DNA from 2 places in the Ectopseudomonas hydrolytica genome. Region 2 is predicted to be linked to the other one. Evidence: predicted binding sites of a transcription regulator. Region 2 holds the regulator's gene; the other holds the start of a gene.
What was found. Region 2 encodes FliA, which starts transcription of late flagellar genes. Its sites were predicted from a motif close to CTAAAGTTTNNNNNNNNNNNGCCGNTAA; they were not measured.
Positions count from the first base shown of each region.

Region 1: a site for FliA is predicted at 2,811-2,838, ahead of L1F06_RS04060 (methyl-accepting chemotaxis protein). Genes of this name have one in related genera too.

Region 1 covers NZ_CP099397.1:886,882-893,654, forward strand. Annotated here, with positions in the region: gene L1F06_RS04045 (DUF1631 domain-containing protein) at 1-917, shown strand, start outside; gene ampD (1,6-anhydro-N-acetylmuramyl-L-alanine amidase AmpD) at 1,293-1,844, shown strand; gene ampE (regulatory signaling modulator protein AmpE) at 1,847-2,680, shown strand; gene L1F06_RS04060 (methyl-accepting chemotaxis protein) at 3,020-5,050, shown strand; gene L1F06_RS04065 (TatD family hydrolase) at 5,072-5,851, opposite strand; gene L1F06_RS04070 (AsmA family protein) at 6,005-6,773, shown strand, end outside.
Region 2 covers NZ_CP099397.1:3,200,284-3,207,056, reverse strand. Annotated here, with positions in the region: gene flhA (flagellar biosynthesis protein FlhA) at 1-1,717, shown strand, start outside; gene flhF (flagellar biosynthesis GTPase FlhF) at 1,729-3,042, shown strand; gene fleN (flagellar synthesis regulator FleN) at 3,133-3,963, shown strand; gene fliA (RNA polymerase sigma factor FliA) at 3,960-4,706, shown strand; gene L1F06_RS14885 (chemotaxis response regulator CheY) at 4,784-5,158, shown strand; gene L1F06_RS14880 (protein phosphatase CheZ) at 5,178-5,966, shown strand; gene L1F06_RS14875 (chemotaxis protein CheA) at 5,979-6,773, shown strand, end outside.

The sequences.
Region 1 (6,773 bases), 2.3 Mb from region 2:
AGCGTCGTCGTAGCGAACTGCTGGAACAGCGCACCCGCGACGCCGAAGAGGGCAGCGCCAAGGCCGAGCTGGCTCGCCGCCAGGTCGAGCAGGCGCTTAACGAGCGTCTGCTGGGCAAGACTCTGCCGGAAGTGGTGGTGCGTCTGCTGCAGGAGGCCTGGAGCAAGGTGCTGATGCTGACCTGCCTCAAGCATGGCGTGGATTCGGACGAGTGGCAGGCTGCTTTGCAGACCATGGACGATCTGGTCTGGAGCGTTTCGCCGCACGAAGATCCGGAAGCCCGTCTGCGTTTGCTGGAGCTGGTGCCCGGCCTGCTCAAGTCCCTGCGCGAGGGCATGGCCAGCGCGGCCTTCGATCCGTTCTCCACCAGCGAATTCTTCAGCCAGCTGGAGGCGTTGCACGTGCAGGCCTTCCAGCGCTTCAAGCGCGCCACCCCGGAAACCGAGACGGCCGCTGCCGAAGATGCGGTGCATACCGATCCGAGCGAAGCCGGCATCGAACTGCCGCTGCTGGAGCTGCCGACGGCCGAAGAGGTCGAGGATACCCCGGCTATGGTCGAGGTGGTCGAGGAGATCGTTCTGCTCGCACCGGGCCAGACCCGTCCGCAGGAGCCTGACGTGGTGCTGCCGGACGACGACGAGGCGTTGCTGCAGGTGGATAGTCTGCGTGTGGGTAGCTGGGTGGAAATCCAGGAAGATGAGGAGCACAAGCTGCGCTGCAAGCTGGCGGCCATCATCAAGCCCACCGGCAAGTATGTGTTCGTCAACCGCACCGGCATGAAGGTGCTGGAAAAGACGCGCAATGCGCTGGCCGTGGAGTTCCGCCGTAACGCCGTACGCCTGCTCGACGATGCTCTGCTGTTCGACCGCGCTCTGGAATCGGTCATCGGCAATCTGCGCAAGCTCAAGCACAGCTGACGGGTTCTCGCAGGAGTGCTTCCTGCGAGATGCTTGGCGTACGCGTTGCCTGCGGGCCGTTGTCTGGCCCGTCAGGTCTCGACCTGTATACGTCTTGCCTTGAACTGCTTCCCTCTCGGTGTAATGCCGTTCCCCTAAGAAATGTTCTGACACGGTCAGCCTCTCACTCCTGCGAGGAGAGGGGAGGCAGGTCGTTTCGCCGTTCTCTCGGCCGCTCTCCACTCGGCGTGCCCCCAATAAATGGGAGAGGAGAGCCAATCCCCTGGTCTCTGAGTGAATAGCATTGCCTCCCCGCCTGCGCACATCCTGTTGCTGTCTCGCTCTTGGCCGCTGCGATTGGCTGCTCTAGAGTGGTGACTCGATCAGGAGCGCCGCATGCAGCTTGACCCTTCCACCGGCTGGTTCCAGGGCATTCGCCATTGCCCGTCGCCGAATTTCAATGCTCGTCCTGACGGCGAGATATCCCTGTTGGTGGTGCACAACATCAGTCTTCCGCCCGGGCAGTTCGGTACCGGCAGGGTGCAGGCATTCTTTCAGAACCGTCTGCCGCTGGACGAACATCCCTTCTTCGCCGAGATCGCCACGCTGCAGGTTTCCGCGCACTTCTTCATCGAGCGCGACGGCGCGCTGACCCAATTCGTTTCCTGTCTGGACCGCGCCTGGCATGCCGGCGTGTCCTGGTTCGAGGGGCGCGACAACTGCAACGATTTCTCCCTCGGCGTGGAGTTGGAGGGCACCGATGATCAGCCTTATACCGACGCGCAATACGCCAGGCTGACCGCGCTGACGCGGCAGTTGCTGGACGCTTACCCGGCGCTGTCGACGCAACGCATTCGTGGCCATAGCGACATAGCGCCGGGGCGCAAGACGGACCCTGGCCCGGCGTTCGACTGGACGCGCCTGCACAACGCATTGAAGGAGCGGTAGCGATGAGTTTTCTGGTGATTGTGCTGGTGCTGTGGGTCGAGAAATTTTCCGCCTGGCGCCTGCGCATCCAGCAGGATGGTCCCTGGCTCGCGCAGTTGCAGCGCCTGCAGCAGGGCAGCCTGCAACAGGCGCCCTGGTTGTGTCTGGCGGTGCTGGTGCTGTTGCCCGTGCTGGCTTTGGGGCTGGTGCTGCTGATTCTCGAGCCGCTGGCATATGGCTGGCTGGCCTTGCCGGTGCATCTGCTGGTGCTGATCTACAGCCTGGGCCGCGGCGACCTGCTGGCTGCACTGGGGCCGTTTCGCGATGCCTGGCGGCGTGGCGACGGGCAGGCCGCCTATCATGTGGCTGAACGCGACCTCGCCCTGCAACCCGAGGACGGCACGCTGCTGCTGCAGCAGGTTCAGGGGCATCTGCTGTGGCAGGCCTATCAGAGTTTCTTCGCGGTGATCTTCTGGTATCTGCTGCTGGGGCCGATGGCGGCCTTGGCCTACCGTCTGCTGGCCATGAGCGCCGAGCATGCCGAGCAGCCGGCGCTACGCGAGCGTGCCGTGCAGCTGCGCCATGCCTTCGACTGGCTGCCGGCGCGGGTACTGGCCGCCAGCTTTGCCCTGGTCGGCAACTTCGTGGCGGTCAGCCGCGCCTTGCTGCATGAACTGCTGAGCTGGGACATCTCGGCCGCGCAGGTGGTGATCAGGGCAGGGCGCGCCGCCGGGGAGATGCCCGAGCCGGTGATGGGCGAGGCGGGCGTCGATACCCTGGATCAGTTGTGGCAGCTGCTGATTCGCGCGGCGGTGGTCTGGTACGCCGGCTACGCGCTGTGGGTGCTACTGGTCTAAGACGGCCTTCCAGATACAGCGCTCCGGCAGAAGCGCTGGTCCACTAACGCACGGGTTGCGCCGCCCGACTGCCTTGCAAATCCGCTTGCGAACCAGGGTAAGGGGACAAGGAGCGCGGCATGCTCTTAACCTTAAGTTACACAGAGCGGTGTCGATAACGGGTATATAAGGTGCCGTAGCCGATCCTGTTTGGTGCGTTGCGTCACATTTATCTGCCGGTGGTCGTTGCGTTCACTCGCATTCACAGGTCGGGCTGCACAGGACACCGTCGACAGCCCATGAGAGGCTGCGCGGCCGTTCGAGTGATCTAATAACAATAATGGCAACTGGAGACGTCTAGTGAAGACCGTGTTGTATCCGGCCATCGCGCTGATGAACCGCCTCAGCTTCGGCATGAAGTTCAGCCTGATCAGCGTTCTGTTCTTCCTGCCCATGCTGGTCACCAATTTCTATCTGGTGCGCGACTCCTATCGCCAGTTCGTCGGTACGCAGACGGCCCTGGAGAGCCTCGAGCTGCTCGGCGGCAGCCTGCGGCTGCGTCGGGATCTGCAGAGCCTCAACGACCTGGTGCAGATCAACGCGATGATCGGCCAGTCCGGCCAGGCTGGCGATCTCGAGGGTCGCATCGGTCAGCTGCAGCAGTCGCTGGCCGACAGTCTGCAAGCCTTGCAACCCGTGGCGCGCGACGCCGAGCAAGCGGCCGAGTTCGTCGCCAAGCGCGATGAGCTGCTGGCCGAGCTGAAAAGCGCGGTGGCCGAGACATCCCTGCAAAGCAAGACGGTGATAGTCGAGAAGCTGCTCGGCTCCTCCCAGGTGTTCATCAAGCTGGTGGCCAGCCAGGCCGGCCTCAGCCAGGACCCGCAACGCCAGGTGCGGCAGATCACCGAGTTGATCACCAATGTCACGCCGCAAGTCACCGACGTGCTCAGTCAGGGCCGCGCGGTCGGTGCCTATTCCCTGGGCCAGGGTTTTCTCAACTCCGCGGCCAGTACCAAGTTCGACGATCTGCTGCTGCAACTGGAAAAGCTGCATGCCGAGTACGGCCTGAACCTGCAGGATGCGCTGGCCGGCAACGTCGCCGCGCAGAACGGCCTCGGCGGTCTGGCCGAGGCCAGCCGGCAGACTCTCAAGGACAGTGCCGTGCTGTTCGAGGATCAGGTGATCATCGCCGATAGCCTGGACACGCCCTGGACCCAGTTCTACGACCAGGTCAGCCAGCAGATGGCCAAGACCTACGCCTTCAACGACGGCCTGCTGGCCTTCCTCGATAGCCAGCTGAGCGAGCGCCTGGTCGATAACCGCGCACAGATGGTGCTGCTGGTGGTCGCCCTGGTGGTGGTGTTCCTGCTGATCGTCTACCTCTACAGCGGTTTCTACGTGTCCACGCGCACCACCCTGAAGACCCTTGGCCAGGTGATGGACAAGGTGGCAGCAGGCGACATGACGGTCAGCTTCCGCGCGCAGAGCCGCGACGAGCTGGGCGAGCTGGGCCAGGTGTTCAACCAGACCGTGGCGCGCATTCACGATCTGATCGAGCGCGTCGGGCATACCGTGGGCGAGGTCGGCGGCCAGGCCGATCGCGTCGAACTGGTGTCCGGTGAGAGCAACCAGGCGGTGGCTGGCCAGCGCGCGCAGATTGAACAGGTGGCCACGGCGATGAACCAGATGTCCGCCACTGCCCAGGAGGTGGCGCGCAGTGCTGCCGCGGCGGTGGGCAGTGCGCAGAGCGTCAATCAGGAGACCGTCAGCGGTCGCGCGCTGGTCGAGGCGCAGGTCGGTGCGATTCAGCGCCTGGCCAGTGAGATCGACCAGTCGGTGGCGGTGATCAACCAGCTGGCCAGCGACAGTGCCGCCATCAGTCAGGTGCTGGACGTGATCAAGGGCATCGCCGAGCAGACCAACCTGCTGGCGCTCAACGCGGCCATCGAGGCGGCACGGGCCGGCGAGCAGGGCCGCGGCTTCGCCGTGGTGGCCGATGAGGTGCGCAACCTGGCCAAGCGCACCCAGCAGTCCACCGAGGAAATCGAGGCGATGATCGCCAAGCTGCAGGGTGGCGTCGGTGCCGCGGTGAAGGCGATGAACGCCAGCCACCAGATGGCCGACGGCACGGTCAGTGAATCCGGCAAGGTGCAGCAGGCGCTGGAGAACATCCTCGGCGCGGTCGGCATGATCGTCGACCAGAATCAGCAGATCGCTGCGGCGGCCGAGCAGCAGACGGCGGTGGCGCACGATATCGATCAGAACATCGTCGAGATCAACCATGCCGGTGAGCGCACGGCTGCCGGCGCCAGCCAGACCGAGCAGGCCAGCCGCGAGCTCAGCGAGCTGGTGGCGCGGCTCAAGCAGCTGATCGGCGCGTTCCGGGTGTAGGGTGCGCTGTGCGCACCATCACTATGCCCAGCCGAACAGCTCATCCGCGTTACGGCTGCTGGCCGCCGCCAGCTCCTCGGCCGTGACGCCGCACAGCGCCGCCAGCTCGGTGCAGATGTCCGCCAGGTATTCTGGGCTGTTGCGCTGATTGGGGTGCATGGCCGGGGCCATGTCCGGCGAGTCGGTTTCCAGCACCAGGGCCTCCAGCGGCAGCTGCGCCATCACCTTGCGCAGCCGATTGGCCTGCGGCCAGGTGGCGGCGCCGCCGAGACCGAGGCAAAAGCCCAGCTTGATGTACTCGCGTGCCTCTTCGGCGCTACCGGCGAAGGCATGGATGATGCCGCCGCGCTTCAGCCGCCAGCGCTTGAGGGTGGCGATGGTCGCGGCATGGGCGCGGCGCACGTGCAGCAGCACCGGTAGCTCGAACTCGTTCGCCAGCTCAAGCTGCGCCTCGAACAGCGTCTGCTGGCGCTGCCGATCCAGATCCTCCAGGTAGTAATCCAGACCGAACTCGCCGACGGCGCAGAGCTTGCGGTGTCCGGCCAGCCTGCCCAGCCAGGTGCGCAGTTCATCGAGATGCTGCGGCCGGTGATCATCCAGATAGACCGGGTGCAAACCGAAGGCGGCATACAGGCCGTCGTTCGCCTCCACCAGTTGCCACAGGCGTTGCCAGTTGGCCTGGTATACGCCAAGCACCACCATGCGCTGCACGCCCAGCGCGCGGCTGCGCGCGAGCACTTCGTCGCGATCGGCGTCGAAGTCGGGGAAATCCAGGTGGGTGTGGGTGTCGATCAGGTGCATCGCTTGCCTCCGGTTGATGTCGCTCGTGGCCAGCAGGCATCCGGGCGCGGATTGCCGTATTGTTCCACTTCCTGCCAGCTGCAGGGAGCGCCGCCGCATTTTTCCAGTCGAACGGATACAAGCAGGCGGCTTGGTTTCGATGGAGGAAGAAGGTTGCAGCGCATACGCAGAGCTTTGGCCTGGCTGGTCGCCGTGGTGTTGTTGCTGGTGGCGGTGCTGATGTTGTTTCTCGCGCTGTTCGACTGGAACCGTGCTCGGCCGCTGATCAACGAGCAGGTGTCGACGGCGCTGCAGCGGCCTTTCGCCATCGAGGGCGACCTGCGTGTGGTCTGGAGGCCCGAGGCCGGGGAACGGGGCTTGAGCGGCTGGCTGCCATGGCCGCATTTTTCTGCCGAGCAGGTGCGCCTGGGCAACCCTGAATGGGCGCAGGGCGACACCTTCGTCAGCCTCGACAGCGCGCGTTTTCGCCTGGCGCCGCTGCCGCTGCTGTGGAAGACGGTGAGCATTCCGAGCATCGAGCTGGGCACCGCCCTCGTCGATCTGCAGCGCCTGGGCGATGGCCGCGCCAACTGGAGCTTCGACCTCGGCAAGGACGCCGAGGCCGAGCCACGCGACGAGCCCGCGGCCTGGACCCTGGACATCGGCACCATCGCCTTCGCCAGGGGGCATGTTCAGCTCGATGACCGGAGCAGCAAGACGCGCCTCGAAGCCGTGGTGGAGCCGCTCGGCGAGCCGATTCCCTTTGCCGATATCGTCGGCAAGGGGGCTGCCGATCGGGCGGCGGCGCAGGACTATGCGTTCGCCTGGCGGACCAAGGGCGATTTCCGCGGCCAGCCGATAATCGGCGACGGCAAGGTTGGTGGCCTGCTGGCCTTGCACGATGCCTCGCTGCCTTTCCCGCTGCAGGCCGATCTGCGCATCG
Region 2 (6,773 bases):
CAACTTCGTGGTGGTCACCAAGGGTGCCGGGCGTATCTCCGAAGTGAGCGCGCGCTTCACCCTCGACGCCATGCCCGGCAAGCAGATGGCCATCGACGCCGACCTCAACGCTGGCCTGATCGATCAGGCCGAGGCCAAGCGCCGTCGCAGCGAGGTGGCCCAGGAGGCGGACTTCTACGGCTCGATGGACGGTGCCAGCAAATTCGTGCGCGGCGACGCCATCGCCGGCCTGCTGATCCTGTTCATCAACCTGATCGGCGGTATCGCCATCGGCGTGCTGCAGCACAGCCTGGCCTTCGCCGAGGCCGGCAAGGTCTACACCCTGCTCACCATCGGTGACGGCCTGGTGGCGCAGATTCCTTCCCTGCTGCTGTCCACTGCCGCCGCGGTGATGGTGACCCGCGTTTCCACCTCCGAGGACATGGGCTCGCAGGTGCATCGGCAGATGTTCGCCTCGCCGCGTGCTCTGGCCGTGGCCGCTGCCATCCTCATCGCCATGGGCCTGGTGCCGGGCATGCCGCACTTTTCCTTCATCAGCCTGGGCCTGGTGGCCGCTGGCGGCGCCTACTGGATCGCGCACAAGAACCGCAAGGTCAAGGAAGCCGAGGTCAAGGAAGTGCAGCGCCAGCAGGAGCTGCTGCCGGCGCAGAAGGCCCAGGAGGTCAAGGAACTGGGCTGGGACGACGTCACCCCGGTGGACATGGTCGGTCTGGAGGTGGGCTACCGCTTGATTCCGCTGGTCGACCGCAATCAGGGTGGCCAGCTGCTGGCGCGTATCAAGGGAGTACGCAAGAAGCTGTCGCAGGAGATGGGCTTTCTCATGCCCTCGGTGCATATCCGCGACAACCTCGATCTGGCGCCCAACGCCTATCGGTTGACGCTGATGGGCGTCAGCGTGGCCGAGGCCGAGGTCTATCCGGATCGCGAACTGGCGATCAACCCCGGCCAGGTATTCGGCCCGCTCAACGGTATCGCCGCCAAGGATCCGGCGTTCGGCCTGGAGGCGGTGTGGATCGACCCCAGTCAGCGCGATCAGGCGCAATCGTTGGGTTACACCGTGGTCGACGCCAGTACCGTGGTCGCCACCCACCTCAACCAGATCCTGCACAAGCATGCCCACGAGCTGCTCGGCCACGAGGAAGTGCAGCAGCTCATGCAGCTGTTGGCCAAGAGCTCGCCGAAGCTGGCCGAGGAGCTGGTGCCGGGGCTGGTGTCGCTGTCGACCCTGCTCAAGGTGCTGCAGGCGCTGCTGCAGGAACAGGTGCCGGTGCGCGACATTCGCACCATCGCCGAGGCCATCGCCAACGTCGCGCCCAAGAGTCAAGATCCCGCCGCGATGGTCGCCGCGGTACGCGTCTCGCTGGCCCGCGCCATTGTGCAAAGCATTGTGGGACTAGAGCTGGAGCTGCCTGTGATCACCCTCGAACCAAGGTTGGAACAGATATTGCTCAACAGTATGCAGAAGGCCGGTCAGGGCAGCGAGGATGGCATCCTCCTCGAACCGGGTATGGCCGAGAAGCTGCAGCGTTCCCTGGTGGAAGCGGCGCAGCGCCAGGAAATGCTCGGCAAGCCGGTGATTCTGCTGGTGGCCGGTCCGATCCGGGCGATGTTGTCGCGCTTCGCGCGGCTGGCGGTACCCAGCATGCATGTGCTGGCCTACCAGGAAATTCCGGACAACAAGCAGGTCACCATAGTCGCTACGGTTGGCCAGAACTGAGGTAAAGGGTCATGCAGGTCAAACGCTTCTTCGCCGCCGATATGCGGACCGCCATGAAACTGGTGCGAGACGAGCTGGGCGCCGACGCCGCGATCATCGGCAACCGCCGCGTGGCTGGCGGTGTCGAGCTGACCGCTGCGCTGGACTACCAGGTGGCGCCGGCGCCGGTACGCCCGAACCCGGCGTTGGAAGCCGAGCTGCGCAAGACCCAGGCGCGCATCGCCAGTGCCCAGGCGGAGCTGGCCACGCGTGCCGAGCAGGACGCCGGCAAGGACCGCCAGTTGTTCGCCAACGAATCGCTGCTGGCGCCCGAGCTGCCTGCCACGCCGGTCAAACCGCAGCGCGCGGCCGAGTCGGCTCCTGCCGCGGCCCCGGCGGTCGATCCGCGCGCGCTGGAAGCCATGCGCTTCGAGCTGCACGGCCTGCGCGAGCTGATTGAGGTTCAGCTGGGGTCGATCGCCTGGGGCCAGTTGCAGACGCGTCGTCCGCAGCAGGCCAATCTGTGGCGTCGCCTGCAGCGCATGGGCCTGTCTGCCGAACTGTCGCAGGCACTGCTGAGCAAGGTCGCGGGTGTGGCCGAGCCGCGTCAGGCCTGGCGCATGCTGCTGGCGCACCTGGCGCATGCGATCAAGACGCCCAAGGTCGAGCCGCTGGAGGAGGGCGGGGTGATCGCCCTGGTCGGTCCGGCCGGCATGGGCAAGACCACCACCCTGGCCAAGCTGGCGGCGCGCTACGTGCTTAAGTACGGCGCGCAGCAGGTCGCTCTGGTGAGCATGGACAGCTTCCGTATCGGTGCCCAGGAGCAGCTCAAGACATTGGGGCGTATTCTGGGTGTATCGGTGACCCAGATCGATCCCGGTCAGTCCCTGCTGCAGGCGCTGACGCCGCTGGCCAAGAAGCGCGTGGTGCTGGTCGATACCGCCGGTCTGCCGGGTAACGATCCGGCGCTGCGCCTGCAGCTGGAAAGCCTGGCCTCGGCGCGGATCAAGGCGAAGAATTATTTGGTCCTGGCTGCAACAAGTCAGAGCCAAGTGCTCAAGGCGGCCTACCATAGTTACAAGCGTTGTGGCCTTTCTGGCTGCATACTGACGAAGCTGGACGAGGCCGCGAGCCTGGGTGAGGTTTTGGGTCTGGCTATAGGCCAGCATCTGCCGGTAGCCTATGTCACGGACGGACCGCGGATCCCGGATGATCTGCAGGTGCCGCGTAGTCACCAGCTGGTCAGCCGCGCCGTAGGCCTGCAGACCGCCGAGCCGCCGAGCGAGGATGCCATGGCGCAGATGTTCGCCGGGCTGTACCACAGCCCCGCGCAGCGTGCCGGCTGAAACGGCGAGAATGTAGCACCCTCCCGCGTCATGACGCGGGAGTAAACGGCCACGAGGCCAGGTCGAAGTTAGACAAGGTGTAGAAAGAACATGGGTATGCATCCCGTACAGGTGATTGCGGTGACCGGCGGCAAGGGTGGCGTCGGCAAGACCAATGTGTCGGTGAATCTGTCCATGGCCCTGGCCGATCTCGGCCGTCGGGTGATGTTGATGGATGCCGACCTGGGGTTGGCGAATGTCGACGTTTTGCTGGGGCTGACGCCCAAGCGCACCCTGGCCGACGTGATTGCCGGTGAATGCGATCTGCGCGACGTGCTGCTGCAGGGACCGGGCGGTATCCGCATCGTCCCGGCGGCCTCCGGCACGCAGGCGATGGTCAATCTCTCGCCGATGCAGCATGCCGGCCTGATTCAAGCCTTCAGCGACATCAGCGAGAACCTCGACGTGCTGGTGATCGACACCGCTGCCGGCATCGGCGATGCGGTGGTCAGCTTCGTTCGCGCCGCCCAGGAGATCCTCGTGGTGGTGTGTGACGAGCCGACTTCCATCACCGACGCCTACGCGCTGATCAAGCTGCTCAACCGCGATCACGGCATCAGTCGCTTCCGCGTTCTGGCCAATATGGCCCATAGCCCGCAGGAAGGGCGCAATCTCTTTGCTAAGCTGACCAAGGTGACGGATCGTTTCCTCGATGTCGCCCTGCAGTATGTCGGCGCCGTACCCTACGATGAGTGCGTGCGCAAGGCCGTGCAGAAGCAGCGCGCCGTCTATGAAGCCTTCCCTCGTTCCAAGTGCGCTCTGGCGTTCAAGGCGATAGCTCAGAAGGTCGATACCTGGCCCTTGCCGGCCAACCCCCGTGGCCATCTGGAATTTTTCGTCGAGCGTCTGGTGCAGCAACCGACCGCAGACTCGGCCGTATGACAGCAGCCTCTGGACTTCGTATGTACAACAAGGCGCAGGCGCAGGACTCCCAGCACCAGCTGATCGAACGCTATGCCCCTCTGGTCAAGCGCATTGCTTATCACCTGCTGGCCCGTTTACCGGCCAGCGTGCAAGTCGACGATCTCATTCAGGCCGGCATGATCGGCCTGCTGGAAGCGTCGCGCAAATACGACTCCGGCAAGGGGGCGAGTTTCGAAACCTTCGCCGGTATCCGCATCCGCGGTGCCATGCTCGACGAGGTACGCAAGGGCGACTGGGCCCCGCGTTCGGTGCACCGCAACAGCCGCATGGTCAGCGATGCCATTCGTGTCGTTGAAGCAAGAACCGGGCGAGACGCTAAAGATCACGAGGTTGCGGCCGAACTCCAATTGAGTCTCGAGGATTACTACGGCATCCTTGGCGACACTTTGGGCAGCCGTTTGTTCAGCTTCGACGACCTGTTGCAGGACGGCGAGCATGGCGGTTTGCACGAAGACGCCGGGCACACCCACCTCGAACCTTCGCGGGACCTCGAAGACGAACGCTTCCAGGCGGCCTTGGCCGATGCCATCGCCGGTTTGCCGGAGCGCGAACGTCTCGTGCTGGCGCTGTATTACGATGAAGAACTGAACTTGAAGGAAATCGGCGAAGTGCTGGGGGTCAGCGAGTCGCGCGTCAGCCAGTTGCATAGCCAGTGCGCAGCGCGGTTGCGCTCGCGGCTCGGCGAGTGGCGCGCCAGCTGAGTCGGTTTCACGATTAAAGGGCGTCATTGCGTGTGCAATGCGTTTGGGACTGTACGGAGGTCGACTTGGACAAGAACATGAAAATCCTCATCGTTGACGATTTCTCGACGATGCGACGGATCATCAAGAACCTCTTGCGGGACTTGGGCTTCACCAACACCGCCGAGGCCGACGATGGCACTTCGGCACTGCCCATGCTGCAGAGCGGCAGCTTCGACTTTCTGGTGACCGACTGGAACATGCCCGGCATGACCGGCATCGACCTGCTGCGCGCGGTGCGCGCCGACGAGCGCCTCAAGCACCTGCCGGTGTTGATGGTTACCGCCGAAGCCAAACGTGACCAGATCATCGAAGCGGCACAGGCCGGCGTGAACGGCTATGTGGTCAAGCCCTTCACCGCCCAGGTGCTGAAGGAAAAGATCGAGAAGATCTTCGAGCGGGTAAACGGCTGATGTCAGCCGCGAGGGTGCTATGGAACACGATGACTCCACGCTGGGTGACCTCGAGTCGACCCTGAAAAGCAACGCCCGCGAGCTGGTCGATAGCCTGGAACAAGGCAACTTCGGCGCTGCGGTGCAACTGATCAACGAGCTCAACAAGGTCCGCGATCGCGGCCTGTACCACGAGGTCGGCAAGCTGACCCGGGAGCTGCACAACGCCATCGTCAATTTCCAGCTCGACCCGCGCATGCCGCATGCCCAGGAGCTGTCGCAGATCGCCGATGCCACCGAGCGCCTGAACTATGTCGTGACCATGACCGAGAAGGCCGCCAACCGCACCATGGATCTGGTGGAGCAGAGCGCGCCGCTGGTCAACGACCTCAGTGACGAGGCGCAGAGCCTGAGCGCGGAGTGGGGCCGTTTCATGCGCCGCGAGATGGGCGCCGAGGGCTTTCGCGAGCTGGCCAAGCGTATCGAGTTGTTTCTCGCTCGCAGCGAGCGTGACAGCAACAAGCTGTCCGCTCATCTCAACGACATCTTGCTGGCGCAGGACTACCAGGACCTGACCGGCCAGGTGATCAAGCGCGTCACCCAGTTGGTGACCGAGGTGGAAAGCAACCTGCTCAAGCTGGTGCTCATGGCCAGTCAGGTCGACCGTTTTGCCGGTATTCAGCACGACCATGAAGTGCTGCGCGCCGAACAGGAAAAATTAAAAGAGCCATCCCGGGGTGAAGGTCCGCAGATTCATGCCGATAAGCGTGATGACGTCGCCTCCAGTCAGGACGATGTCGACGACCTGCTGTCCAGTCTTGGATTCTAAGGAGCACCCCCTATGAGCTTCGGCGCCGATGAAGAGATCCTCCAGGATTTCCTGGTAGAGGCCGGCGAGATTCTCGAACAGTTGTCCGAACAGCTCGTGGAGCTGGAAAGCCGACCGGACGACATGAACCTGCTCAACGCCATCTTCCGCGGTTTCCATACCGTCAAGGGCGGGGCGGGTTTCCTCCAGCTCAACGAGCTGGTGGAGTGCTGCCATATCGCCGAGAACGTCTTCGACATCCTGCGCAAGGGTGAGCGTCGCGTCGACTCGGAATTGATGGACGTGGTGCTCGAAGCTCTGGATGCCGTCAACGGCATGTTCGGCGAGGTGCGCGAGCGGCGCGAACCGACTCCGGCCACGCCGGAACTGCTGGCGGCACTGTCGCGTCTGGCCGAGCCCGCTGGTGCCGAGGCGGCTGCCCCCGCACAGGAGCCGGAAGCGGAGCCGGAACCCGCTCCGGTTTCCGCGCCTGCCGCCTCCGGCGACATCACCGACAGCGAGTTCGAGCAACTGCTCGATGCGCTGGGCGATGCGCCCGCTGCTGCCCATGGCGCCGAAAGCAGCGCCGCCAGCGACGAAATCACCGACGACGAATTCGAATCCCTGCTCGATCAGCTGCACGGCAAGGGCCAGTTCTCCGGCACGGTTGAAACCGCCGCCGATACCGCCGTGGCGACGGCGTCTGCCGCTTCCGCCGCCAGCGACGAAATCACCGACGACGAATTTGAAGCCCTGCTCGATCAGTTGCACGGCAAGGGCCAGTTTTCCGCGGCAGCCGAGGCAGCCGCTCCCGCCGCTGCCGTAGCC